2 linked regions of the Saccharibacillus brassicae genome follow. The protein of the gene in region 2 binds, or shares a complex with, the protein of the main gene of each other region. Links are inferred from orthologs where the notes say so. Each region holds a gene or a part of one and is shown on either strand. Other genes may lie near its edges. The genes, in order: secY and secA.

The links.
Region 1: the proteins of secA (region 2) and secY are in contact, whole or in part, in a crystal structure (PDB 3DIN), measured with the Thermotoga maritima proteins. The link is inferred for Saccharibacillus brassicae from one-to-one orthologs. Residues at the interface, in WP_004082002.1 of Thermotoga maritima: Glu261, Ala262, Arg263, Lys300, Ala301, Arg302, Thr303, Ile304, Ile305, Leu323, Tyr324, Asp325, Pro326, Val329, Ser330, Tyr333, Ile336, Lys340, Phe345, Val349, Glu363, Phe364, Tyr374, Ser375, Gly376, Gly377, Glu393, Ile395, Thr482, Ser483; in WP_004081795.1 of Thermotoga maritima: Glu108, Gly109, Glu110, Glu111, Ala236, Glu237, Arg238, Arg239, Ile240, Thr241, Ile242, Gln243, Tyr244, Ala245, Arg246, Arg247, Val248, Thr249, Gly250, Arg251, Arg252, Val253, Tyr254, Gly256, Ala257, Ser258, Thr259, Tyr260, Leu261, Pro262.

The regions. Positions count from the first base shown.
Region 1 is NZ_CP041217.1:1,800,691-1,809,964, reverse strand. The notes cover bases 5,763-8,744. They hold secY (preprotein translocase subunit SecY), read left to right. Parts: upstream 5,763-6,595; coding sequence 6,596-7,894; downstream 7,895-8,744. Other genes in these bases: map (type I methionyl aminopeptidase), read left to right, coding at 8,634-8,744; FFV09_RS07595 (adenylate kinase), read left to right, coding at 7,984-8,628; rplO (50S ribosomal protein L15), read left to right, coding at 6,156-6,596; rpmD (50S ribosomal protein L30), read left to right, coding at 5,913-6,098; rpsE (30S ribosomal protein S5), read left to right, coding at 5,763-5,899. In the rest of the region: rpsS (30S ribosomal protein S19), read left to right, coding at 1-267; rplV (50S ribosomal protein L22), read left to right, coding at 307-639; rpsC (30S ribosomal protein S3), read left to right, coding at 652-1,317; rplP (50S ribosomal protein L16), read left to right, coding at 1,320-1,754; rpmC (50S ribosomal protein L29), read left to right, coding at 1,744-1,944; rpsQ (30S ribosomal protein S17), read left to right, coding at 1,997-2,263; rplN (50S ribosomal protein L14), read left to right, coding at 2,299-2,667; rplX (50S ribosomal protein L24), read left to right, coding at 2,726-3,082; rplE (50S ribosomal protein L5), read left to right, coding at 3,115-3,657; FFV09_RS07635 (type Z 30S ribosomal protein S14), read left to right, coding at 3,730-3,915; rpsH (30S ribosomal protein S8), read left to right, coding at 3,949-4,347; rplF (50S ribosomal protein L6), read left to right, coding at 4,379-4,921; rplR (50S ribosomal protein L18), read left to right, coding at 5,007-5,375; more of rpsE, read left to right, coding at 5,399-5,762; more of map, read left to right, coding at 8,745-9,274. UniProt on the Escherichia coli protein: The central subunit of the protein translocation channel SecYEG. Consists of two halves formed by TMs 1-5 and 6-10.
Region 2 is NZ_CP041217.1:1,949,092-1,966,498, reverse strand. What follows is about bases 8,540-11,637. They hold secA (preprotein translocase subunit SecA), read left to right. Parts: upstream 8,540-8,913; coding sequence 8,914-11,361; downstream 11,362-11,637. Other genes in these bases: hpf (ribosome hibernation-promoting factor, HPF/YfiA family), read left to right, coding at 8,540-8,716. In the rest of the region: FFV09_RS08285 (glycosyltransferase family 2 protein), read left to right, coding at 1-17; FFV09_RS08280 (FkbM family methyltransferase), read left to right, coding at 71-859; FFV09_RS08275 (flagellar protein FlaG), read left to right, coding at 994-1,380; flagellar filament capping protein FliD, read left to right, coding at 1,392-2,873; flagellar export chaperone FliS, read left to right, coding at 2,901-3,305; flagellar protein FliT, read left to right, coding at 3,298-3,633; FFV09_RS08255 (cold-shock protein), read left to right, coding at 3,886-4,083; FFV09_RS08250 (hypothetical protein), read left to right, coding at 4,291-5,013; FFV09_RS08245 (LPXTG cell wall anchor domain-containing protein), read left to right, coding at 5,318-7,882; more of hpf, read left to right, coding at 8,150-8,539; FFV09_RS08225 (YitT family protein), read left to right, coding at 12,728-13,609; FFV09_RS08220 (Rpn family recombination-promoting nuclease/putative transposase), read right to left, coding at 13,687-14,667; argC (N-acetyl-gamma-glutamyl-phosphate reductase), read left to right, coding at 14,967-16,019; argJ (bifunctional ornithine acetyltransferase/N-acetylglutamate synthase), read left to right, coding at 16,058-17,287. UniProt on the Escherichia coli protein: Required for protein export, interacts with the SecYEG preprotein conducting channel.

The sequences.
Region 1 (9,274 bases), 150 kb from region 2 along the record:
CTCAAAAAAGGCCCTTTCATTGACGGATACCTGCTCAAAAAGGTAGAAGTACTGAACGAAGCCAGCAAAAAGGCCGTTATCAAAACTTGGTCCCGACGCTCCACGATCTTCCCACAATTCATCGGACACACTTTCGCCGTTTATGACGGTCGCAAGCACGTGCCGGTATACGTGACGGAAGACATGGTCGGACACAAACTTGGTGAGTTCGCGCCGACGCGTACTTACAAAGGCCATACCGACGACGACAAGAAAACAAGACGCTAAAACGGACATCATTAAAGTCCGAAGGGAGGTTATGATAGCATGGAAGCACAAGCGCACTTGAAATATTCCCGCATTTCTCCACGTAAAGCGCAACTGGTCGCTGACCTGATTCGCGGCAAACACGTGGGTGAAGCTATCGCGATTCTGCGCCACACTCCGAAAGCGGCATCCCCGCTCATGGAGAAGCTGCTGAACTCGGCGATCGCAAACGCAGAGCATAATCATTCGCTGGACGTCAGCAAACTGGTTATCTCGCAAGTTTACGTCAACCAAGGACCGACTCTGAAACGTTTCCGCCCTCGGGCAATGGGACGCGCAAGCCGGATCAATAAACGCACCAGCCATATCACTTTGGCTGTATCCGAAAAGTAAGGAGGGACAACTGTGGGACAAAAAGTAAATCCGGTCGGACTCCGCGTAGGGATCATCCGTGACTGGGAATCCAAATGGTACGCAGGTAAAGACTTCGGCACACTGCTGATGGAAGACGTGAGAATTCGCGAATACCTGAAAGCTAAACTTAAAGAATCCGCTGTCTCCAAGATCGAGATCGAAAGAGCGGCTAACCGCGTAAACGTGACGATCCACACTGCTAAACCGGGTATGGTCATCGGACGTGGCGGCGCAGAAGTTGAAGTACTGCGTGGCGAAATCACCAAGATTTCGAACGGCAAAAAAGTACACATCAACATCGCTGAAATCAAAAACCAAGAACTCGACGCTATTCTGGTCGCTGAAAGCATCGCACAACAACTGGAGCGTCGCGTATCGTTCCGTCGTGCTCTGAAACAGTCGATGCAGCGCACTATGCGTTCGGGCGCAAAAGGAATCAAAACTGCGGTTAGCGGACGTCTCGGCGGCGCTGAAATCGCTCGTTCGGAAGGCTACAGCGAAGGAACTGTTCCACTTCATACCCTGCGTGCCGACATCGATTACGGTACAGCTGAAGCGCACACGACTTATGGTCGTATCGGCGTTAAAGTATGGATCTATCGTGGAGAGATTCTTCCGCCAGCTAAGAAACAAGCTGCTCAGGAAGGAGGCAACTAATCATGTTGGTACCTAAACGTGTAAAACACCGTAAACAGCAACGCGGCAGTCTGGCCGGTCGTGCTAAAGGCGGTACTGAATTGAACTTCGGCGAATTCGGCCTGCAGGCGACTGAACCTTCTTGGATCACGAACCGTCAGATCGAAGCTGCTCGTATCGCCATGACCCGTTACATCAAACGGGGCGGTAAAGTCTGGATCAAGATTTTCCCTGACAAGCCGATTACTCAAAAGCCTCTCGAGGTTCGGATGGGTAGCGGTAAAGGTAACGTTGAGAAATGGGTAGCGGTTGTAAAACCGGGCAAGATCATGTTCGAACTTGCTGGCGTATCCGAAGAAATCGCTCGTGAAGCGATGCGTCTTGCTTCTCACAAACTGCCTGTCAAAACCAAGTTTGTGAAACGTGAAGAAGTGGGTGGTGAAGCAAATGAAGGCTAAGGAACTGCGTGACCTGACTACTGCCGAAATCGAACAGAAGGTCTCCGGATTCAAAGAGGAACTCTTTAATCTGCGCTTTCAGCTCGCTACCGGTCAGCTCGATAACCCGACTCGCATCAGCGTTGTCCGCAAGGAAATCGCTCGTGCCAAAACGGTTCTGCGTCAAAGAGAACTCGGGATCACTTCGTAATTCATTTTAACCCTCCGGGTATCAGGCCCGTTATTCAGGAAGGAGGCTAACCATGACCGAACAACGCAACTCGCGTAAAGTGTTGGTGGGTAAAGTCGTAAGCGACAAAATGGACAAGACGATCGTTGTTGTTGTAGAAACTTACAAAAAACACGAACTCTATCATAAACGCATCAAATCGACTAAGAAGTTCAAAGCGCATGATGAGAACAATGAAGCGAAAATCGGCGATACAGTAAGAATCGTTGAGACACGCCCGTTGTCGAAAGACAAGCGCTGGAGACTGGCTGCAGTCACTGAAAAAGCAATCATCATCTAATGAACGATAAGCTCGTCCGAAAGGAGGAAATATAAATGATTCAACCATTTACACGTTTGGCTGTAGCCGATAACTCCGGTGCGAAGGAACTGATGTGTATCCGCGTCCTCGGCGGTACGGGACGTCGTACGGCTAACATTGGAGACCTGATCGTTTGCTCGGTAAAACAAGCAACACCAGGAGGCGTTGTCAAAAAAGGCGACGTAGTTAAAGCGGTAGTCGTTCGCACGAAGCGTTCGGTACGTCGTAAAGACGGATCGTATATCGCATTCGACGAGAATGCAGCAGTTGTGGTAAAAGACGATCGCGGCCCGCGCGGCACGCGTATCTTCGGACCAGTAGCCCGTGAACTTCGCGACAAGGACTTCATGAAAATCGTTTCCTTGGCCCCGGAAGTTATCTAATATAATGCACGATTTTCTTAGCGGCCTGCCGGCCGGTGAGTCATAGGAGGTGTACCTGATGGCAAGAGTGAAAAAAGTTCTGGAATCCCACAACAACAAACTTCACGTGAAAAAAGACGATGTCGTTATCGTGATCAGCGGTAAAGACAAAGGCAAAAAAGCGCGCGTTATCGCCGCTTACCCTCGTGAAAACCGCGTGCTGGTCGAAGGCGTGAACATGGTGAAAAAACACCAGAAGCCAAGCCAAAACAACCCGCAAGGCGGAATCGTGGAGCAAGAAGCTTCGATCCACGTGTCGAACGTGATGCACGTTGACCCGAAAGACGGCGGCAAAGTAACCCGCGTAGGTTACAAGACGTTGGATAACGGCAAAAAAGTGCGCGTTGCGAAACGGTCCGGAGAAGTTATCGAATAATATCATTTTTTTGGAAAGGAGGTTCATCTTTCATGGTAACAAGACTGAAAGAACGTTATTTGAACGAAAGCACTCCTGCTTTGATGCAGAAGTTCAACTATACATCGGTAATGCAAGTTCCTAAGCTGGAGAAAGTTGTCATCAACATGGGTGTCGGCGAAGCCGTATCCAACTCCAAGGTTCTGGACACTGCCGTAGCCGAACTTGAGCAGATCGCAGGTCAAAAGCCTGTTATCACTCGTGCTAAAAAGTCGATCGCAGGTTTCAAACTGCGTGAAGACATGCCGATCGGAACGAAGGTTACACTGCGCGGCGAGCGTATGTACCAGTTCCTCGACAAACTGTTCAACGTTGCGCTTCCGCGCGTACGTGACTTCCAGGGTGTATCCAACAAAGCCTTCGACGGCCGCGGCAACTACACACTGGGTCTGAAAGAACAGCTTATCTTCCCAGAAATCCAATACGATCAAGTGGACAAAGTCCGCGGTATGGATATCGTCATCGTAACTACGGCGAAAACGGACGAAGAAGGCCGCGAGCTGCTCGCAGGTCTCGGAATGCCTTTCGCAAAATAATATCGGCCAGTATCTAGGGCCATGATCCATGACCCTGTTCTTCCGAAACTATCCAGGAGGTGTCAGGCTAAAGTGGCAAAAACTTCGATGAAAGTTAAACAGCAACGTACACCAAAATTCAAAGTGCGTGCTTACACGCGCTGCGAACGTTGCGGTCGTCCACACTCGGTGTTACAAAAGTTCAAGATCTGCCGTATTTGCTTCCGCGAATTGGCTCATAAAGGCCAGATCCCTGGCGTTAAAAAAGCAAGCTGGTAATTACCGCATAACAAGGAAGGAGGTTCACACATTATGACTATGTCCGATCCGATTGCAGATATGCTTACACGCATTCGCAACGCGAACGTGGTGCGTCACGAGAAAGTCGAAATGCCGGCTTCCGCGATGAAAAAGCAAATTGCCGAGATCCTGAAACGCGAAGGTTTTATCCGCGACGCGGAATTCGTACAGGATAACAAACAAGGCATGATTCGTATTTTCCTGAAATACGGTCAAAACAACGAACGCGTTATTACTGGTCTGAAAAGAATCAGTAAGCCTGGTCTGCGCGTGTACACGAAGAGCAACGAAGTTCCTCGCGTACTGGGCGGCCTGGGTATCGCGATTATCTCCACGTCCAAGGGAGTTATGACCGACAAAGAAGCTCGTCAAGCGAAAGCTGGCGGCGAAGTAATCTGCTACGTTTGGTAATCACGTCAGAACACAAGGAGGTGCAACAAATATGTCGCGTATTGGTCGCAAACCAATCGAAGTACCGGGCGGTGTTGAAGTAACGCTGAATAACACGGCGATTACGGTCAAAGGCCCTAAAGGTACTCTCACTCGTGAACTTCATAGAGATATGAAAGTAACGGTGGAAGCTAACACAATTACGGTAGAACGTCCTTCCGACAACAAAGAGCATCGTTCCCTTCACGGAACGACCCGCAGCGTTGTCAGCAACATGGTAAGTGGTGTAACGGAAGGTTTCTCCAAGTCGCTTGAACTGGTCGGGGTCGGATACCGTGCCAGCAAGTCCGGAGAAAAAATCGTCTTGAACGTAGGCTACTCCCACCCGGTCGAAATCACGCCGGAATCGGGAATCGAGTTCGAAGTTCCTTCGAACACGAAAATCATCGTTCGCGGAATTGACAAAGAGCGCGTAGGCGCTTATGCTGCTCAAATCCGTAAAGTACGCGAACCTGAGCCGTATAAAGGCAAAGGGATCAAGTACGAAGGCGAACGCATCATCCGTAAAGAAGGTAAAGCCGGTAAGAAGAAATAAACCGTTGCCTTTAACCTTATCCACAACCATAGCTTGCTCATGTAAAGCTGCTTAATAGGCAGATTGGGAAGGAGTGAAAGTACTCATGATTACCAAAGGTGATAAAAATAAAGCTCGCTTGAAAAGACACTTGCGTGTACGCAAGAAAATTCAAGGTACGGTTGAGCGCCCTCGTCTGAACGTATACCGTTCGGAAAAGCACATCTATGCCCAACTGATCGACGACGTAAACGGTGTAACCATCGTTTCCGCATCGACTATGGACAAAGAGCTGAAAAGCGAAATCACAAACGGCGGCAACGTTGAAGCTGCTGCCAAAGTTGGCACACTGGTTGCAAACCGCGCTAAGGAAAAAGGTCATGCCGTTGTCGTCTTCGACCGCGGAGGATACCTCTACCATGGACGGATTCAAGCACTGGCCGACGCAGCCCGCGAAGCCGGACTGGAATTCTAAAACGAAAAAAGGAGGTTAACGACTTGCGTGTAGATATGAGCACTGTAGGAGAACTGACGGAGCGCGTTGTACACATCAACCGCGTAGCTAAAGTTGTAAAGGGCGGACGCCGCTTTAGCTTTAGCGCACTGGTTGTCGTGGGCGACGGCCAAGGCAACGTTGGAGCAGGAATCGGCAAAGCCGGAGAAGTTCCGGATGCGATCCGTAAAGGTATCGAAGATGCCAAGAAAAACCTGATCCACGTTCCTCTCGTCGGAACAACAATCACTCACCTGGTAACGGGTAAATTCGGAGCGGGCAGCGTACTGCTGAAACCGGCATCCGAAGGTACCGGAGTCATCGCCGGCGGTCCTGTACGTGCAGTACTGGAACTGGCAGGCGTAGGCGACATCTTGACAAAATCCCTGGGTTCTTCGAACTCCATGAACATGGTCAACGCGACTTTGGAAGGATTGTCCCGTTTGAAGCGTGCCGAAGATGTGGCAAAGCTTCGCGGCAAATCCGTCGAAGAACTGAGAGGCTAAGGAGGGAACAACAATGGCTAAATTGGAAATTACCCTCGTACGCAGCCTGATCGGACGTCCGAAAAACCAACGCACGACCGTCAACACGCTCGGACTGCGTAAAACGAATCAAGTCGTCGTTCAAAACGACAACGCTGCGATTCGCGGTATGGTCAACCAAGTCAAGCACTTGGTTTCCGTAAAAGAAATCGAAGCTTAAATCCATCGCTCCGCAAGGAGCGAATTAATAGAATGAATCAAGGAGGTGCAACGAACGATGAAGTTACATGAGCTTTCTCCTGCTCCAGGTTCCAAAAAAGAGCGGAAACGCATCGGTCGCGGTACGAGTAGCGGTACGGGTAAAACAGCCGGACGCGGTCACAAAGGCCAAAACTCCCGCTCCGGCGGCGGTGTTCGTCCAGGTTTCGAAGGCGGTCAGAACCCATTGTACCGTCGTCTGCCAAAACGCGGATTCGTTAACCCGACCCGCAAAGAATACGCCATCGTCAACATCGAAGAACTGAACAACTTTGCAGAAAACACCGAAATCACTCCTGAGCTGCTTAAGGAACAAGGTATCGTCAAAGATGCCAAGAGCGGTATCAAGATCCTTGGCAATGGCGATGTGACGGTGAAATTGACTGTCAAAGCAAACAAGTTCTCTCAATCTGCGGTGGAGAAAATCGAGGCTGCCGGCGGTAAAACCGAGGTGATCTAATGTTCAACACCCTGAAGAATATATGGCGGGTCGACGACCTCCGTAAACGAATCCTGTTTACGCTGATGGTTCTGGTGATCTACCGTATCGGTACGTTCATTCCCGTTCCGGGAGTCAACACGGACGTGCTTCAGTCGGCTAACGAAGCCGGCAGCCAGTTGATGGGACTGCTGAACACCTTCTCCGGAGGGGCGCTCATGCAGTTCTCGATCTTCGCCCTCAGTATCTATCCGTACGTTACGGCATCGATCATCGTGCAGCTGCTGTCGATGGATGTCATTCCGAAATTCACCGAGTGGTCCAAACAAGGTGAACACGGTAAGAAAAAGCTGGCGCAGATCACTCGATACGGCACCATAGTTCTGGGTTTGGTTCAGGCGTTCGCCACGGCGATCGGATTCAACCGCATTTATAATGCGGAGATGATTCCGAACGCTACGACCGTCGATTATATCCTGATTGCGATCGTCCTGACTGCCGGTACATCCCTCTTGATGTGGATGGGCGAGCAGATCACGGAAAAGGGCATCGGCAACGGGATCTCGATTCTCATCTTTGCCGGGATCGTCGCAAACATTCCGGGGTATATCTCGACGACGGCTCAATCCGATTTCATCGTGGACGGTCAAACGTTCTTGAACGCGATGAAAACCGTGATTATCGTTCTGGTCTTGATCCTGATTATTGTCGGTGTTATCTTTATTCAGCAGGGGATCCGGAAAGTTCCGGTCCAATATGCGAAGCGGGTAGTCGGCAATAAAATGTACGGCGGTCAAAACACTCACATTCCGTTGAAAGTCAACGCTGCGGGTGTCATCCCGGTTATCTTCGCCGTTTCTCTGCTGCAGTTCCCGGTTATTCTCGCAAACTTCTGGTCGGGCTATGCCTGGGCAGCTTGGGTGCAAAACAACTTGAACTACAGTCAACCGCTTGGCATGGCGCTTTACGCGCTCATGATCATCGGTTTCACGTTCTTCTACACCTTCGTGCAGATCAATCCGCAGCAGATGGCGGAGAACATGAAGAAAAACGGAGGTTACATCCCAGGAGTTCGTCCGGGTAAAGCGACCGAGAAGTACATCACTCGCGTGATGTCGCGTCTCACCGTGACCGGTGCGGTATTCTTGACAGTCATTTCCCTGCTGCCGATCGCGTTCGGTTCGCTCTCCGGTCTTCCCCAATCGGTTCAAATCGGCGGCACTTCGCTGCTGATCGTCGTCGGGGTTGCGCTGGATACGATGAAGACGATTGAAAGTCAGCTGATTAAACGGCACTATAAAGGTTTTATCAATAAATAGCTCAGGTTCCGGACGGGTCCGACTCCATGCGCTCGCCCGGCGCCTTTTGTGCGGTTAGGCATGGGTTAGACGTAAGGAGTTGACATGACGTGAACATTCTATTCATGGGGCCTCCCGGGGCAGGTAAAGGAACACAGGCACAGGTCATTGTCGATGCATTCGGTCTTCCTCATATTTCGACGGGCGATGCTTTTCGCCTGGCGATCAAAGAGGGAACCCCAATCGGGGTCAAAGCCAAAGAATACATCGATCAAGGGCTGCTCGTACCGGATGACGTAACGAACGGTATCGTCCGCGAACGGCTGAGTCAGCCGGATTGCGAAAAAGGTTTCTTGCTCGACGGATTTCCGAGAACTCTGCTGCAGGCCGAAGCTTTGGATACACTTTTGCTCGAGTCTGGCCGTAAGCTTGATCATGTTATCAATCTGAATGTCGATCCGGAGAAGCTTCTTGTCCGGATTACGGGTCGTCGGATCTGCAGAACTTGCGGAACGACCTATCATGTAATCTTCAACCCGCCGAAGCAGGAAGGCGTGTGTGACAAAGACGGTGGCGAACTTTACCAGCGTCCGGATGACAATGAAGAGAGCGTACGCACGCGGCTTGAGGAATATGCAAGCAAAACGGCGCCTCTGATCGATTACTATGCAAACAAAGGCTTGCTGCGGCAGATCGACGGAGACCAGGAGATCGGTACGGTATCGGAAGGTATCCTATCCGTACTGCGAGGTTAACTGTAATGATCATTTGCAAGTCCGAAACGGAGCTCGGCTTTATGAGAGAAGCGGGACGGATTGTGGCTGAGACTCACCGTGTGTTGGAGAAAGCGATCAAGCCGGGCGTTACGACGGCCGAACTTGATGCGCTGGCCGACGCAACCATCCGCAGCCAGGATGCGGTGCCGTCTTTCAAAGGCTATAATGGTTTTCCGGCCAGCATATGTGCGTCGGTCAACGACCAGCTGGTTCACGGATTCCCCAGCGAGCGCAAGCTTCGGGAAGGCGATATCGTCACTTTCGATATCGGCGCGCAGTACCGCGGTTATCACGGCGATTCCGCCTGGACCTACCCGGTAGGGCGAATTTCCGATCAAGCCCAGCGGCTGCTGGACGTTACGGAAGGCTCCCTGTACGCAGGACTGGCACTTATTAAGCCGGATGTGCGTCTGTTTACCATTTCGCATGCGATTCAGCGATACATCGAAGCATCCGGAATGTCGGTCGTTCGGGAATTCGTGGGGCACGGCATCGGCCGGGACCTGCACGAAGAACCGAACATACCGAACTACGGCATCGAAGGACGCGGTCCTCAGCTGAAGCCCGGCATGGTGCTCGCTATCGAACCGATGGTCAACCTCGGCGGAAGACAAGTTCGGACGCT
Region 2 (17,407 bases):
TTGCCTGGAAAGATTAACGAAGCAGATTTTGCAGTACTTTATTTAAATGAATAAAGGAGATGACACAAGTATGCATGGTACATACATTGGCGGAAATAAAATGTTGATATCTCCAGTATTTGGTGGAAAATTGATAGTGCCTTCGAACGATTTAAGTTTGTCACCTGACTTAATTATTAATGGGGTAATCGAAGGCCCCTTGACAAAGTTCTTGGCCAAGCAGGTGAAGCAAGGTGACATAGTAGTTGACGTTGGCGCAAATATCGGCTATTTTTCAGTTCTTTTAGGATATTTAGTAGGTAGTGGAGGTCGTGTTTTCAGCTTTGAAGCCAATAAATACTTATATGAATATTTGATTGATAACCTTTCTATAAATTATCTTAGAGATAGAGTTTCCTCATACAATATTGCAATTTATTCAGAAAGAAAAAAGCTTGATTTTTATGCCTCAAAGAAATTTATGGGGAATAGTTCGATTCATGAGCATAGCGATGAATACAAAGCTAACTATGAAGATGAATTCGAAAAATTAGAAGTTGATGCTATTACCTTACCAGAAGCTATTGGGAATATTGAAGAAATTAAATTTTTGAAAATCGATATTGAGGGCGGCGAGCTCCAAGCTTTTATAGGAATGGATGACTGGTTAAGAAGCGGCAGGATTAAAACAGTAATTTTTGAATTGAACCAAGGAATGCTGCAAGGGGATTGGGAAGACTTTACTTCCATGATTCTGAATTACGAGCAATCAGGAAAAACTTTTTATGGGTTATCAGACGAAGGAGATTTAATTGCAATTAAAGTGAATGATGTTATTGAACTAGGGGGATATCCGTTTGTGGTAATGAGTGAGCAGTAATAGCTGGATAGGAAGAAAAGAAGGCTGTCATAAAGATATGACAGCCTTCTATTAATGTAAGTCACTTCTTTGCTATTCATTTTTTTTGATTTTGTCCGATAAAAAAGATAAATAAAACAAGTGGAGGTTGTCAGATGAATCTGCAGTTTTCTGTATCGGCCAGTCCTGCGGGAGGGCTTACAAAAGCCGTTCAAACAAGCAGCGTTTCTTCCACTATAGACAACCAGATGATACAAGCAGCGAGAAACACAGGGGAATTGACGAAATTGGAACATCAAGGAGTTTCTATTTCGATCAGCGACGAACAACTGCTCAAAACGATCGATCGCGCCGTGAAAGCTATGCAAGGACCGGAAACGACGCTTGAGATTAACATTCATGAGAAAACGCATCAGTTGATGATTAAAGTGTTAAACAAGGAAAGCGGAGAGCTGATTCGCGAAATTCCGCCTGAGAAAACACTGGATCTTGTAGCCAAAATGATGGAAATTGCGGGAATCTTGGTCGACCAGAAAGTATAGGGGGAATCGAAATGCGTATCAATGGTTTTTCGGGCATGGATATCGACAGTATGGTCAAGTCCCTTATGACTGTTCAACGTGTGCCTTTGGATAAGATGAATCAGCAGAAGCAGACGCTTCAATGGACACGTGACAATTATAGAGAATTCAACAGCCAGCTTGTTAATTTCAAGAATAAATTGTCCGACTTTGGCAAACAATCGACGACCAATACTCAGGTATCTACCGTTTCGGGTAATACCACTGCCGTCAAAGCAGAAGCAAATGCAAGTGCCAGCGTAGAACCTATGGAAGTGATCGTGAATAAACTTGCTACCAAGTCGACGGCTTCAAGTACGGCTGAATTGACGGCAGGCACTGCAGCTACAACCCTCAAAACGACACTGTCGCAAATTACGGGTGCAGGGTCGTCGGACAATTATAAAATGAAGATCAATAACAAAGAGATCGATGTATCGTCCAGCGACACCATAGAAGCTGTAATTATTAAAATCAATTCATCTGGCGCAGGGGTTACGGCTAGTTTTGACCAAATAAGCGGCAAGTTCTCTGTTTTGGCCAAAGAATATGGAGCTGCCGCAAATGTTAACATAGAATCCGGAGCTGCAACCGCAACTAGCGGAGATCTCTCGGGGCTGCTTAAATTATCCGTAACAAATGCCGTAGATGGACAGGTGACGATCAAAAACGCAGCTTATCCAAGTGGCAGAACGTTCGACACTTCCGATAATACGCTTAACGTAAACGGAATAAAGTTGACCATGCTGCAAGCAACCGGAACAAGCGGCTCTTCAATCGTCAATACCCAGTCCGATCCTACCAAAGCGTTGGATTCGGTAAAAGCGTTTGTCAACTTGTATAATGAGCTGGTTGACAAAATTAATACCAAAACCACTGAAGCCCGCTATAAAAATTTCACGCCATTATCCGATGAACAGAAGAAGGAAATGAAAGAGTCCGAAATCAAGCAATGGGAAGATAAAGCAAAAAGCGGTTTGTTGAAAGGCGATAGCATTCTGACATCCGCTGCTTCGAATATGCGATCGACTGTAGTAAGTTATCTCGGAGATTTAAGTTCGGTAGGGATTACAACCGGGCTTTATCACGAAAATGGCAAATTGAAGATTGATGAAGAAAAACTCAAAAACGCTTTGAGCACAGATCCACAGAAAGTGCTTAACATTTTTCAAGGTTCAAGCGCGGATCCTTCCAAAAAGGGACTTTTTGCGGATTTGAGCAAACAGGTTAATGGTACTTTGGATCAAATGGTGTCCAAAGTAGGTACGTCCAAATTCGATACTGCTGTTACGGGAGTGTTCAAGCAGGAGAGCATGATAGGACGACAGATCAAAGACTACGACAAAAGAATCAGTTCCATGACTGTACGCATGAATGCTATGGAAACTCGTTATTATAAGCAATTCTCTGCCATGGAAGAAGCGATGAGCAAAATGCAGGCACAGTCCTCCAGTCTGACTAATTCCTTAGGTTGATCATTAATCCAGTAAAGGGTGGGACAATTGATTAATTCTCCTTATGAAAGATATCGCCAATCTTCCGTTCAAACTTCTAATCCGGCACAACTTGTAGTGATGTTGTATGATGGAGCAATCCGTTTTGTGAATACGGCAATGAACGGACTTAAAGAACGCAAGTACGAGACGGTCAATACTAATCTGGGTAAAGCGCAAACGATTATCAGCGAATTGATGTCGACTTTGAACTTTGCTTATCCGATTTCGAAAGAACTCTTTTCTCTTTACGAATATATTAATCACCTTTTGATTCAGTCCAATATCAAAAAGCAGGAAGAACCGGCTGTCGAAGCTTTGGGGTACTTATCCGAACTGAGAGAAACGTGGTTGGAAGCCAGTAAAGCTTACGCTGCGGCTGGTGGAATATCTGCCGGAGTTTCTCATGGATAATTGGATTGCTCAATTGGAGGAGCTTACTCACCGAGCGGTGAATCAAGTCGAATCTATGCCTTACGAGGAATTTGAGCAGTTTGTGGAAAAAAGGCAAATCATTATCGATCAGTTGGAAAGCATTTTGATGGTAACCGCCGCAAATCCTCAACAAAAACAACGGTTATCCCAAGTGTTACAGCATGATGCGATTCTTTTGAATCGAATGAATACGCTGAAAGAAGAAGCTCATTCGAAGATCCAACAACGCGGACAAGCCAAAGCGCAAAGAAGCGCCTATGAAAGCCATTATTCTCCGGAAGCCATACTTATGGATCGACGCAAATAACATTCAAATTCCCCTGTTTTCTCTGTTTCGATACAGAGAGAGCAGGGTATTTGTTTTTTAATCCCTTTACTTGATTTAAGCCCTAGATTTGTGATTGCAAAAGGAGTTTTTGACTAATTATTTCGAATGATTATGATGTAACATATTGTAATGTAATCATTTTATATTCCAATTGACAGTCGCGAAGACAGGGTGGTATATTCGAGTAGTGGATCACACATTTTTATCTGATAACGAAGGGAATGTTCGTGCATGCAAGGTAAAGTGAAATGGTTTAACGCAGAAAAAGGTTACGGTTTCATCGAGACGGAAGAAGGCGGCGACGTTTTCGTTCACTTCTCGGCGATTCAAATTGAAGGATTCAAGACGCTGGAAGAAGGACAAGCCGTTGAGTTCGACATCGTTGAAGGCGCTCGCGGACCGCAAGCTTCCAACGTTACTCCTCTGTAAGTCGCGACAGCCGTATACCTGACCTACATAGAGAATTGTGCGTCAACGATTTATGCTGGTTGGAGACACATGGCTCAGCAGGAAGGCCCCGCTTATGCGGGGTCTTTTTCTGTTGATCTTATGAAATTCAGAAAAATTGACGATATAGCATATGAGTTATACAAAAACTGATTATATGTACTGAGAACAAGGAGTGGAAGTAGAATCATGGAAAAGAATATCGTTTATTTGTATTCAGTAGTTTTTAACGTTCTAAAGTATGTATCCGTATTGAATTTGTTTAAATTGATAAGAGTGAACCAATTGGTTTTCAGAAAGGTCACAGAACCTTCGGTTCGAATTGAATTATGGGTTTTTTTTAATTTTGCTTTAGCTTTATTGTCTGTTTATCTGGTTTACTTTTTTAAAGACTATAAAGCGATTACAATTCTGCTTTTAGGATATGGAATTATTAGAGTTTTTGAGATCGTGATTACGCAAATCAACATTTTATTGTTTGACCAATATAGAGCTGAACGAAAAAAGTATGGGGAAATACAGGCAGCAGAAGTTTTGGGAGACTATGCGGAAGCTGAACGTCTGCGTAAAGAAACGGCTTATACGATTGCTGGATTTCGAAGAATGGCCATTCTGCTTATACATAATTTTTTTGAGATCATTTTCTGGTTTACGGTTTCTTACCAAGTCATTGATCAGTCTTTCAAAATAGATGGCGACTTCGGGAACCCATTGGGTCAGGCTTTGTACATCAGTTTTGTTACTATGACTACATTTGGATCTCCTAACTTTGGCATTAAGGATAATTGGAGCCTGACTGTTATCTCGATTCAGTCCGCTATCGGAGTTGTAATGACTTTATTGACTTTTGCTCGCTTTATTTCTCTTCTGCCTCAGACTAAATCTGCAAACATACTGGAAAAAAAACAATAAAACTTGCAAACTGAATTTAAAATAAAAATTTAGGACTTTATCTTTTGATAGAGTCTTTTTGGCTTTTTAAATTTTCACACGGTCTTTAGATATGAAAATATCCCTTTATACCTAAGTTTTCGCTTTTCTCTAGCAAAAGATTTCTTTTATTAGATAAAAATAAATTAAAAGAAAAAATACAAGGAGAAACCGGTTTACAAGGCGTTTTTTGCGTTTAACAAGAATAGAGTAAGGATAGGGACTATTTTACTGGTTTTTCGTCCCGTACATTAGTTCGACCACATCTAAGGAGGGATCACACAAAGTGAGGGGAAAGAACAAAAAAGTATGGGCCATTTTGATTGCCCTGGTACTCGTCTTACATACTATGCTCGGCGCGGGAATCGGTCAGGCAAGGGCGGAGGAAGCGGCGCCAGCCGGAGAGACCGTTGAGCAGCAAGTCACATCCTCGACGGAAGGCAGCGTCGTTCAAGCGGACGTGCCATCCGAATCCGGACAGACCGGAGACCCAATCGTCGTTGAAGAAAGTCCTATAAGCGCAAACGAAGCAGCGGTGGAAGAAGTTCCTGCCGCGGACGCCGGAACTCCTGCCGTGGAAGCGGAAGAAGAAACGGCTCCGGCAGCGGATGCCGCGGCTCCTGTCGCCGAAGAAGAAACAGCTCCCGCAGAGAGCGTAGAGACGCCTGCCGTTGATACGGAAACGCCGGCGGCAGATGAATCGACTCCTGCGACCGACGAAGAGCAGACGCCGGAAACCGACGTCGAAACTCCTGCAAGCGAGGAAGAAGCGGCTGCAACCAAAGAAGAAGCAGACAAAGCGAAAGCCGAACTTGCTGCTAAAGAAGCAGCAGAGGCAGACGCAAAAGTAACACCCGTGATCGAAGAAAACATCATCACGAACGTGTCGATCACGAACCAAAACGGAAGTGTGATCGATGCCGACCACCCGGTTGACGTCAACGATGCGCTTCAACTGAATTATCAGTTCGCTCTCCCGGACGGTAAAGGATACGGAGAAGGTTCGACCTTCGATTTCAACGTTCCTTCGCAATTCCCGATTTACAACGCAGTCAATGCCCCTCTGTTCGCTACCGATAGCTCGGGCGAGACGATCGGTACGCTTCAAGTTACCACGGACGGTCACGTCAAACTCACGTTTAACGATTACATTGCCAAGCATTCCGATGTAAAAGGCAACTTGACGATCGGTACGGTACTGACGGAACAAACCGTAAATAACCAGGAGCAGGTTACTATTTCTTTCCCGATCGCGGGCGGACTCGTACCGGTTATCCTTTATGTCACAAAACCGGACAATACCGATCCGATTCGAAACGATGCCAACCTTTTCTACAAACTGCATACCTCTACCAATTACGCGGATAAACAGGCTGCATGGGGTATTTTCATCAACAAAGATATGCTCTCGCTTAACAAGGTTGTCGTAAAGGACACGTTCCCGAACGGTGGGCTTGAACTGGTCAAAGCTTCGATCGCTGTCGAAGTCGAAGGCACTGAAAATGGCAAAGGAAACGGTCAGTACAGTGCTTATGCAGGCAGCTACACGGTAGAAGTTTTGGAAAACAATTTGCGTAAAGGGTTCGTCGTAACTTTCAATGAGCCTGTAACGCAAAGTCTTCGCATTACTTATACGACCAATTACGACAGCAGTAAATTGACGGACGCTACAGTGAATCAAGGATTCGTCAATCGTGCGAATCTGACTGCCGAGATCCTTGGCAAAGACGGACAAGGCCCTGCGGAACAGATTACCAAAGAATCGCAAATCGCCTTCTACGAGCCTTTCGTTGACAAAGACGGCGCGCAGAACGGAGATCGCCTGAATTGGTCGATCACGATCAACAAAAACCAGTCCACGATCACCAATGCGACCATTATCGATACGGCGGGCAACAGCCAGACGCTGGATCGCGAATCCTTCCGTCTGTACCAAGCGGCCGTGGATCGCAATGGCGTGGTAACCAAGACGGGTACCCTGCTGACAGAAGGCACGGATTATATGTTGAATATGGCAGCGGACGGCACAACCGGATTTACCCTGTCGTTCAACAATCCGATCAATTCCACTTACGTGCTGGAATACGCTTCGACCTTTAACGCCGCTGAGACGAAAGACCTTACGGAAATCGTCAACAACGTTCGTTTTACAGGTGAAGGCATTCGGGGCGGGATCGTGGAAAGTCAAAGCAAAATCACGGTACGCGTAACGACGGGTTCCGGTTCGGGTTCCGGGACGATCCCGGTAACACCGCCGACGACGCCACCAACAACGCCGCCGACGACGCCACCAACAACGCCGCCGACGACAGAGACGCCTCCGCCAACGACGACGCCACCGACAACGGAGACGCCGCCAACGACGGTAACGCCGCCGGATACGACTGTACCGGAAAATCCGGTTCCCGTAGGACCGCCGGTCATCGTGGTGCCGACTCCGCCGACGCCGGTAACGCCGACGCCGGATACGACGATTCCGGACGATACAACGCCGGTTGGACCTCCGGTCGTGCCGACTGAGCCGGATACGACGATTCCGGACGACACGACGCCGGTTGGACCTCCGGCCGTGCCGACGGAACCGGTTATGCCGATTCCGGACGAGACGATCCCGCAGGGACCTCCGATCGTTCCGGTTCAAGAGCAGCCGATTCCGATGCAGCCGATCGTTTCGATCCCTGACGACTCCGTGCCGCAAGGAATGCCAGTAGTCGAAGGAACGGTAGTGCCGAACGAAGAGACACTGCCGCAGACCGGCGAAAGCAGCAGCCTGCCGTACGTGATGGCCGGTGCCGGCCTGATCCTGTTCGGACTGCTGATGAGACGCCGTTCCGCTAAAAACGCCGAATAAGCGCTTTTCGCGGCAAATACGAAGCAGCCTGCCCCCGTTTTCGCGACTCCCGCGAAAGCGGGGGTTTTTGCATGCGTGCGGCTTTGGCTTTTATGCGTACATGCGTTCCTGCGTTTGCCCGGCGGCTTTTAAGGTTAAAAGAGAAGATAGCGGCAAGTCGGAAACGGAGTCCCGGACGAGGTGATCCGATTTGCCGATAAAGCGTTAACACTCTTTTTACTCGGCGTTAACGCTGTGCTATAATGGTGATATAAGGAGGAGTGCCCTATGGATTTTGCGATTCGCGGACAACACATTGAAGTTACTGACGCTCTGAAGGATTACATCGACAAGAGACTCAGCCGACTCGAGAAGTACTTCGATATTCCCCCTGCTACGGAAGGTACGGTTACGCTTAGCGTGACGCGCGGCATTCACAAAGTAGAGGTGACGATCCCTCTTCCAGGCGGCGTGTTCCTGCGCGCGGAAGATCGGAGCGACGACATGTACACGTCGATCGACTCGGTGCTGTCGAAACTTGAGCGCCAGATTCGCAAACACAAGACCAAAATGAACCGCAGGTTCCGTCAGGACGAAAGCCTCAAAGGGTTGTTCGTCGACGAGGGTGCCAACGCTTCCGTCTCCCCGTCCACGGACGAGGAAGAGGCCGAGGACGAACTCCAAGTGGTACGCAGCAAGCGATTCCTGCTCAAACCGATGGACGTCGAAGAAGCTATTCTGCAGATGAACATGATCGGCCACAACTTCTTCGTCTTTTCGAACATCGAATCCGAGACGGTCAACGTCGTGTATCGCCGTAACGACGGCAAATACGGCCTGATCGAACAGGAATAAGGCACGACTTTCACAAAAAAATCAAATTTTTTTAAGAAAAAGGGCCTTATCCGCATCGGATGAGGCTCTTTGTGCGTATATAATATGTTGGAAGTTTTACGGAAGAGCGGCCAGGCGGCCTTTTGCGCGGTTGCCCGTGCCCGCTCAAGCTGGTACAATTTAGGCAAACCATCCGTTTTGCACGAAAGGGGCACAACATGTTAGGACTTGTCAAAAAAATCTTCGGGGATATGAACGAACGGGACGTCAAGAAGTTCATGCGCACCGTGGAGATCATCAATAAAATGGAACCCGATTTCGAGAAGCTTACCGATGACGAATTGAAGCATAAGACGGTCGAGTTCCGTGAGCGCCTGGCCAAGGGCGAATCGGTTGACAGCCTGCTGCCGGAAGCTTTCGCAACGACGCGTGAAGCGTCCAAGCGTACGCTCGGCAAGCGCCATTACGACGTGCAGTTGGTCGGCGGCATCGCCCTGCATAACGGCCGGATCGCGGAAATGAAAACAGGGGAAGGCAAGACGCTCGTCGGCACCCTCCCGGTCTATCTGAATGCTCTCGTCGGCAAAGGCGTGCACGTCGTTACCGTCAACGATTATCTCGCCCAGCGCGATAGCGAGGAAATGGCTCAAGTCTACAATTTCCTTGGCATGACCGTAGGTCTCAACCTGAGCGGCATGGAGCACTCGCAGAAGCAGGAAGCTTACGGCTGCGACATCACGTACGGCACGAACAACGAGTACGGGTTCGACTACCTGCGCGACAACATGGTGCTGTACAAAGAGCAAATGGTACAGCGCCCGCTGTATTTCTGCATCATCGACGAAGTGGATTCCATCCTGATCGACGAAGCGCGTACGCCGCTGATCATCTCCGGCCAGGCGCAAAAATCAACCGAGCTGTATTTCCTTGCGGACCGTTTCGTGAAGCGTCTGCAGGTGGAAGAGGATTACACCGTCGACATCAAGATCAAATCGGTCTCGCTGTCGGATAAAGGCGCGGCCAAAGCCGAGCGCGACTTCGGCATCGACAATCTGTACGACCAAAAGCACGTCATGCTGAACCATCATATCGTGCAGGCGCTCAAAGCGAACGTAATCATGCGCCGCGATGTCGACTACGTCGTCGTCGAAGACGAAGTTGTCATCGTCGACGACTTTACGGGCCGCCTGATGGCCGGCCGCCGTTACAGCGACGGCCTGCACCAGGCGATTGAAGCGAAGGAAGGCATCACGGTTCAGAACGAGAGCATGACGCTCGCGACGATCACGTTCCAGAACTACTTCCGGATGTACCGCAAGCTGGCCGGCATGACCGGTACGGCAAAAACGGAAGAAGAAGAATTCAAAAAGGTATACGGCCTCGAAGTGCTGCAGGTGCCGACGAACCGGCCGAACCAGCGTCAGGATTCGCCGGACGTCGTCTACAAAAGCGTCGCCAGCAAATTCCGTGCGGTCGTAACCGAGATCGAAGAACGCCATGCCAAAAACCAACCGATCCTGGTCGGTACGGTCTCGATCGAGAACTCCGAAGTGCTGTCGGAAATGCTGAAGAAAAAAGGCATTCGTCACCAGGTACTGAACGCGAAGTACCACGCCGAAGAAGCCGAAATTATCTCCAGCGCCGGTCAACCGGGCGCGGTTACAATCGCGACCAACATGGCGGGACGCGGTACCGACATCATGCTGGGCGAAGGCGTGCAAGCTGTAGGCGGCCTGCACATCATCGGTACGGAGCGCCACGAATCGCGCCGGATCGATAACCAGCTGCGCGGCCGTGCCGGACGTCAGGGCGACCCGGGTTCGACGCAGTTCTACCTGTCGCTCGGCGACGAACTGATGAAGCGTTTCGGCGCGGATAACGTGCTGAACATGATGGAGCGCCTGGGCTTCGAAGAAGACCAGCCGATCGAGAGCCGCATGATCACCCGCGCGGTGGAATCGGCGCAGAAGCGGGTCGAAGGCAACAACTTCGATACGCGCAAAATCGTGCTCCAATACGATGACGTGATGAACCAGCAGCGCGGCGTGATCTACAAGCAGCGTATGGAGCTGCTGGAAGCCGACAACGTCAAGCAGATCGTGCTCGACATGATCCGCGGCACGATCGAGCGGATCGTCGAAGCGCATACGGGCGACGATATCCCGGAAAACTGGGAATTGGAGCAGGTGGCCGAGTATATCAACGCCAAGCTGCTTGAAGAAGGCGAGATTACCCGCGACGAGCTGTGGGGCAAAGAATCTTCGGAGATTACGGAGTACCTGTACGACAAAGTCGAACAGCGCTACAACGAACGCGAAGCTTCCCTCGGCGAAGCGATGGTCCGCGAATTCGAGAAAGTCATCGCGCTGCGCGCGGTCGACCGGAAATGGATGGATCATATCGACGCCATGGATCAGCTCCGTCAAGGTATCCACCTGCGGGCATACGGCGGTACCGATCCGCTGCGCGAATACCAGTTCGAAGGTTACGAAATGTTCAATCAGATGATCGCCGGCATCCAGGAAGAGGTGGCGACGTACATCATGAAAGCACGCGTCGAATCGAACCAGCAGCGCGAAGCCGTGATCGACGAGAAGAAGATCAGCACCAACAGTCCGACGCCGGAAAAGAAAGCTTCCCGCAAAGACCGTCGCGCCCAACGTTAATCGTACACCCTCCTGCATGAGCAGGTAACAGCTCCCCGATGAGTTCGGCGGCTGCGTTCGGAATCCCGCGGCACGACCGCCGGATTCCGGCGTACCGCGGCGCGAGCCCGGGCATACGGCCCGGTTTCCGAAGTTCTTTTCGGAAGCCGGGCCGAAGGGCTGTTTACGGGCGGTTTATCCGCCGACATAAACGAGAGAAGCCGCAAGCGGCTTTTTAGACTACCAACGAGGTGAAGAAAAATGATCGATCCGAATGTCAGACACGATCTGCGCGAGTTGACGCAGAAATTAACCAACCTTAGGGGGTCACTTTGACTTAGATCTCAAAGAAGAAATGATCTCCAACTTCGAAGAGAAAATGGCCGCTCCCGGTTTTTGGGACGACAGCGATAAAGCGCAGGCGCTGATTGCGGACATGAACGCGGTCAAAGGCTCGCTTGACCAATATCTGAAAATGCAGCAGGATTTCGACGACGCCGTGCTGATGGCGGAACTCGCCGACGACGAAGACGATCAGGAAATGGCGGATGAAGTGGCGGCAAGCGTAGCCGATCTCATGACGCGCATGGGCGAGTTCGAACTGCAGCTGCTGCTGAGCGAACCTTACGACAAGCTGAACGCCATTCTGGAGCTGCATCCGGGCGCCGGCGGCACCGAGTCGCAGGATTGGGGACTTCAGCTGCTGCGGATGTATACGCGTTGGGCCGAGAAGCGCGGCTTCAAAGTCGAGACGCTCGATTACCTGCCGGGCGAAGAAGCCGGCATCAAAAGCGTGACGCTGCTGATCAAAGGCCATAACGCCTACGGCTATCTCAAAGCGGAAAAAGGCGTGCATCGCCTCGTCCGCATCTCGCCGTTCGATTCATCGGGCCGCCGCCATACGTCGTTCGTATCGTGCGACGTCGTGCCGGAGATCGACGACACGATCGATATCGATATTCGCACGGAAGACCTGAAGATCGACACGTACCGCGCAAGCGGCGCGGGCGGTCAGCATATCAATACGACCGATTCGGCCGTCCGGATTACCCACCTTCCGACCGGCGTGGTCGTGACGTGCCAGAATGAACGCTCGCAGATCAAAAACCGCGAACAGGCCATGACGATGCTCCGTTCCAAGCTGTATGAACGGGAGATCGAAGAACAAAAGCGGCAGTTGGCAGAGATTCGCGGCGAACAGTCGGAGATCGGCTGGGGCAGCCAGATCCGCTCGTACGTGTTCCATCCTTACAGCATGGTCAAAGACCATCGCACGTCGCATGAAGTCGGCAACATCGGCGCGGTCATGGACGGCGATCTGGACGGATTCATCGACGCTTACTTGCGCAGCCAGCTGAAGATCGAACCGTCGGAGTAAGCGGGAGCCATGTCAACGAGCAAAGGCGGCAGAAAGCCGCTGGTCCCGCTTCACGGCGCCAAACGAAACGCCCTCGATACGACGCTGATTGTCGTGGGCGCTTTTATTACGGCGATCGCGTTCAACCTGTTCCTGCTGCCGAATCAGATCGCGTCCGGCGGCGTGTCCGGCCTGTCGATCATTATCAAGGAATGGTTCGATTTCGAGCCTGCTTTTACCCAGTGGATCTTCAATATCCCGTTGTTTATCGCCGGGGTGATTTTTCTGGGCAAACAGTACGGGGCGCGCACGCTCGTCGGTACGATTTGCCTGCCGCTTTTCATCTTCCTCACGCGCGACTGGCCGATCTCGACAACCAATCCGCTGCTCGGTTCGCTGTATGGCGGAATCGGCGTCGGCTTGGGCCTCGGACTCGTGTTCCGCGGGCGCGGCTCGACCGGCGGCCTGTCGATCGTGGCGCATCTGCTGCAAAAGTTCAGCGGACTCAGCCTGTCGCTGAGCGTCATGCTGGTCGACGGCACGGTTATCGTGCTGGCCGGCTTCACGTTGTCGTTCGAAAATGCGCTGTATGCACTGATCGGGCTGTACGTGACGGGCAAAGTGATCGACGCGGTGGAGATGGGCCTCGGGTATACGAAAGTGGCCTACATTATTACGGATAAGCGCGAAGAGCTTACCCGGGTGATTTTGCAGGACCTCGACCGCGGCTTGACCGAACTCAGCGCACGCGGTGGCTATACCGGCGAGTCCAGGCCGATGCTCATGGTCGTAATCGGCCAGAGCGAGACGAGCCGGCTGAAGACGCTGGTGCGCTCGGTCGATCCCGAAGCGTTCGTCGTGATCAGCAACGCGCAGGAAGTGCTGGGCAAAGGATTCAAGATCCAGATCTGAGCGAAAACCTGCGCAAAACAAAAACCGCTTCCGGAGTCTCTCGACTTTGGAGGCGGTTTTTGCATATGGAATCGGATCTAGGTCGACAGCCGGTCGATCTCTTCCCGCGTCAGGCCGGATAACCGCATCGTCTGTTCGGCGCTCATGCCTTCCGCGAGCAGATTGCGGGCGATTTCCTGCCTCGCTGCCCGTTCGCCTTCGGCTTTGCCTGCCGCCATACCTTCAACCTTGCCTTCTTCCAAGCCTTTACGCCGCATTTCGTAATACTCGTCGCGCAGCGCTTTTGTCAGATTCGAAATCATGCTATCCACTCCTTTGGGATCGTTGAACTCGTCGAGAATATGGCCGATCTGTTCGGTTTCCTTCGGATTGATCAGTTTGAACCACGATTTGAACAGCCGGAAAAGTTCGGGACTGAGTGTTTGCAGCATGCGGCTCGACTTCTTCAACTGTGCGGTGAACGATTCGGCACCCGGATGCTGCTCCACGAGAAAGATGAGCCCCATCAAGTTATCCATCTCCTGCAGTTTGCGTTCGTCAAGCCGTTTGACGTCAAGGAGCACGTAACGAAAATTCAACAGTTCTTCGCCGAAATGCTGCTCGCCGCCCAGCATTTCGCGAAAAGAACGGGCCGCGGTCCATGCGGAACTTCCATTGTATAAAACGATCGGCACGATCGCGGGCAGCCGATAACTTTTTCTGCGCACCTCGGCGGGCGGAGCGTTAAGGCTGACGTCGCGCCAGATCTCCGTCATGTACGTCAGCAGCCGGTGCGGCATCTCGAAGTCGACCCGGGATTGGAACTCCAGCAGCAAATAAAAGTAAAACTCCTGTCCCCGTATACAGGCTCGGTAGACGAGATCCGACTCTTTTTCCTTATAATCGCTCAAAATATACGACTTGTCGACCCGCAGCAGGTCTTCCCCGGCAATTTGCCGCGCCCATTCGCCGGGCACGAAGTTCTGCAGCAGTTCGGCGAACAGGGAACGGCTGGACAGCAGCGATTTGTAGGCTTTGTCGTAAGGGTGATGCAGCGGTCTTTTTCGATCCGGATGCATAGCGCAATCTTCCTCTCGGGAACAAATGATTCAAAGGAGATCGCGCCGGGGTCGGAAGATGCGCCGGATCTTTTCTTTTTATGAAGTATACTCTTTTCATGAAGAAAAGGGAATGTATGTTCCTGTTTTCGTATCTGCTTTTTTTCTCCTTGCACGGAATGTAAACTTTTTCGCGCAAGGTTGTATTTATATGATACCGAACGTATAATAATACATATTATTCACGTTCTATGCACGGTATATGCATGTATGCCACATATTCATTCGAAAGAACCTTATAGAGCGGAGGCCAGGAAGAAATGAGCAAAGACAAGATCAAAGCGGCGATCGTAGGCGCGACCGGTTACGGCGGGGCGGAGCTGATCCGTCTGCTCCAGGCGCATCCCCATGTCGAAGTCAGCTGCGTGCTGTCGTCGTCGAGCAGCGGCGTTCCGCTGAGCGCGAGCTTTCCCCATCTGACGAACCTTATCGAACTGGAGCTTGAATCGATCGAGCCGGCGAATATCAAAGCCAAAGCCGATGTCGTCTTCCTGGCCACGCCTGCGGGCGTAAGCGCCGAGCTGACGCCTAAGCTGCTGGAACAAGGACTCAAAGTCATCGATTTGTCGGGCGATCTTCGTCTCAAGGACGGAGCCGTCTACGAGAAATGGTACAAACGTCCTCCGGCATCCGAAGACGTGCTGGCCCAGGCGGTATACGGGCTGAGCGAGATCTACGGTGAGTCCGTCGTCGGGCGTGCGGCGATCTCGAATCCGGGCTGCTTTCCGACGGCGACGCTGCTCGGCCTGATCCCGGCGGTGAAAGCGGACTGGATCGACCCGGCGACGATCATCATCGATGCCAAAACCGGCGTGTCCGGCGCGGGACGCGGAACCGGGCTCGGCACGCATTACGGCGAGATTAACGAAAGCGTGAAAGCCTATAAGGTCAACGCGCATCAACATATTCCGGAAATCGAGCAGGTGCTCGGCGAAGCAGCCGGCGCGGAAGTGGTCGTGACGTTCACGACACACTTGATTCCGATGACCCGCGGCATTCTGAGCACGATGTACGCTTCGGTCAACGAAAAGCGGAGCACGCAGGAATTCATCGATTTGTATCGAACCTTTTATGCAGGGCGTCCGTTCGTGCGCATTCGGGAAAACGGCGTCATGCCGGCAACCAAAGAAGTCTCGGGCTCGAATTACTGCGATATCGGGTTTTCGGCGGACGAACGGACCGGCCGCGTCACGATCGTGTCGGTCATCGACAATATGGTCAAAGGCGCGGCGGGACAGGCGATCCAGAACCTGAATCTCATGATGGGCTGGGACGAAGCGGAAGGTCTCCGTTTCGTTCCGATGTATCCTTGATTCCATAGCGATTATATACCGAAAGGCGGAAGCGGCTCATGGCAGTTCCTTCTTATACCGTCGTCGAAGGCGGATCAATCATTACGCCGAAGGGATTCCGGGCATCCGGTCTTCACTGCGGTTTGAAAAAAACGGACAGAAACGATATCGGCGCCATCGTGTGCGAGGTTCCCGCTTCGGCGGCGGCCGTCTATACGACGAACCTGTTCCAGGCGGCTCCGCTGCAGACGACCCGCGACAGCCTGGCGAACGGCGTGCTGCGCGCGGTCATTGTGAACAGCGGCAACGCCAATGCGTGCACGGGGACCCAGGGCGACGCGGACGCGTCCGAAATGCGCGATCTGGCAGCTAAAAGTTTCGGCGTGAACCCGGAAGACGTGGCGGTCGCTTCGACCGGCGTCATCGGAGAGAATCTGAAGATGGACTGCGTGCGAAGCGGCATCGCCCGCCTGGCGGACGTGCTGGCAGGCGACGCGGATGCCGGAGAACAATTCAGCCAGGCGATTCTGACGACCGATCTGGTCAAAAAAGAGCTGTGCGTCTCGCTGCCGATCGACGGGCAGACCGTGACGATCGCGGGCGCGGCCAAAGGCTCCGGCATGATTCATCCGAACATGGCGACCATGCTGGCCTTTATGACGACGGATGCCAAAATCGGCAGCGAAGCGCTGCACAAGCTGCTGCGGCGCACGACCGAAAACACGTTCAACATGATTACGGTGGACGGCGATACGAGTACCAACGACATGCTGGTCGTTATGGCGAGCGGTCTGTCGGGGCAGAAGCAGGAGCTGGACGAAGCCCATCCGGATTGGGCGGCTTTCGCCGAAGCGTTCGTGCGGGTCTGCGAGCATCTGGCCAAAGCGATTGCCCGCGACGGCGAAGGCGCGACCAAGCTGGTCGAAGTAACCGTAAGCGGCGCGGAGAGCGAAGAGTCCGCACGGGCCGTCGCGAAGACGGTCATCGGCTCCAGCCTCGTCAAAACGGCCGTATACGGCGCGGACGCCAACTGGGGACGCATTATCGCGGCCGTCGGACGCGCGGGCGTGCCCGTTCATCCGCATACGGTCGATATCAAGCTCGGCGATATCGTCGTGCTGACGTCTTCCCAGCCGGTCGCGTTCGACGAAGAGTTGGCGCTGGAATATTTAAAAGGCGATACCGTGACCATCTCGGTCGAGCTGAACATGGGCGAAGCGCAGGCGACTGCCTGGGGCTGCGACCTGACTTACGATTACGTGCGCATCAATGCGGCGTACCGGACATAAATCGAACCTATTGCCGTACCAAGCGCGGCCGGCGCAGGCCGAACCGCGAATCGATACAAAGCCGGAAGTTACCGGCGCATCTGGAGGGATAGTCATGCAGCGACAGTCGTACCGCTTCCC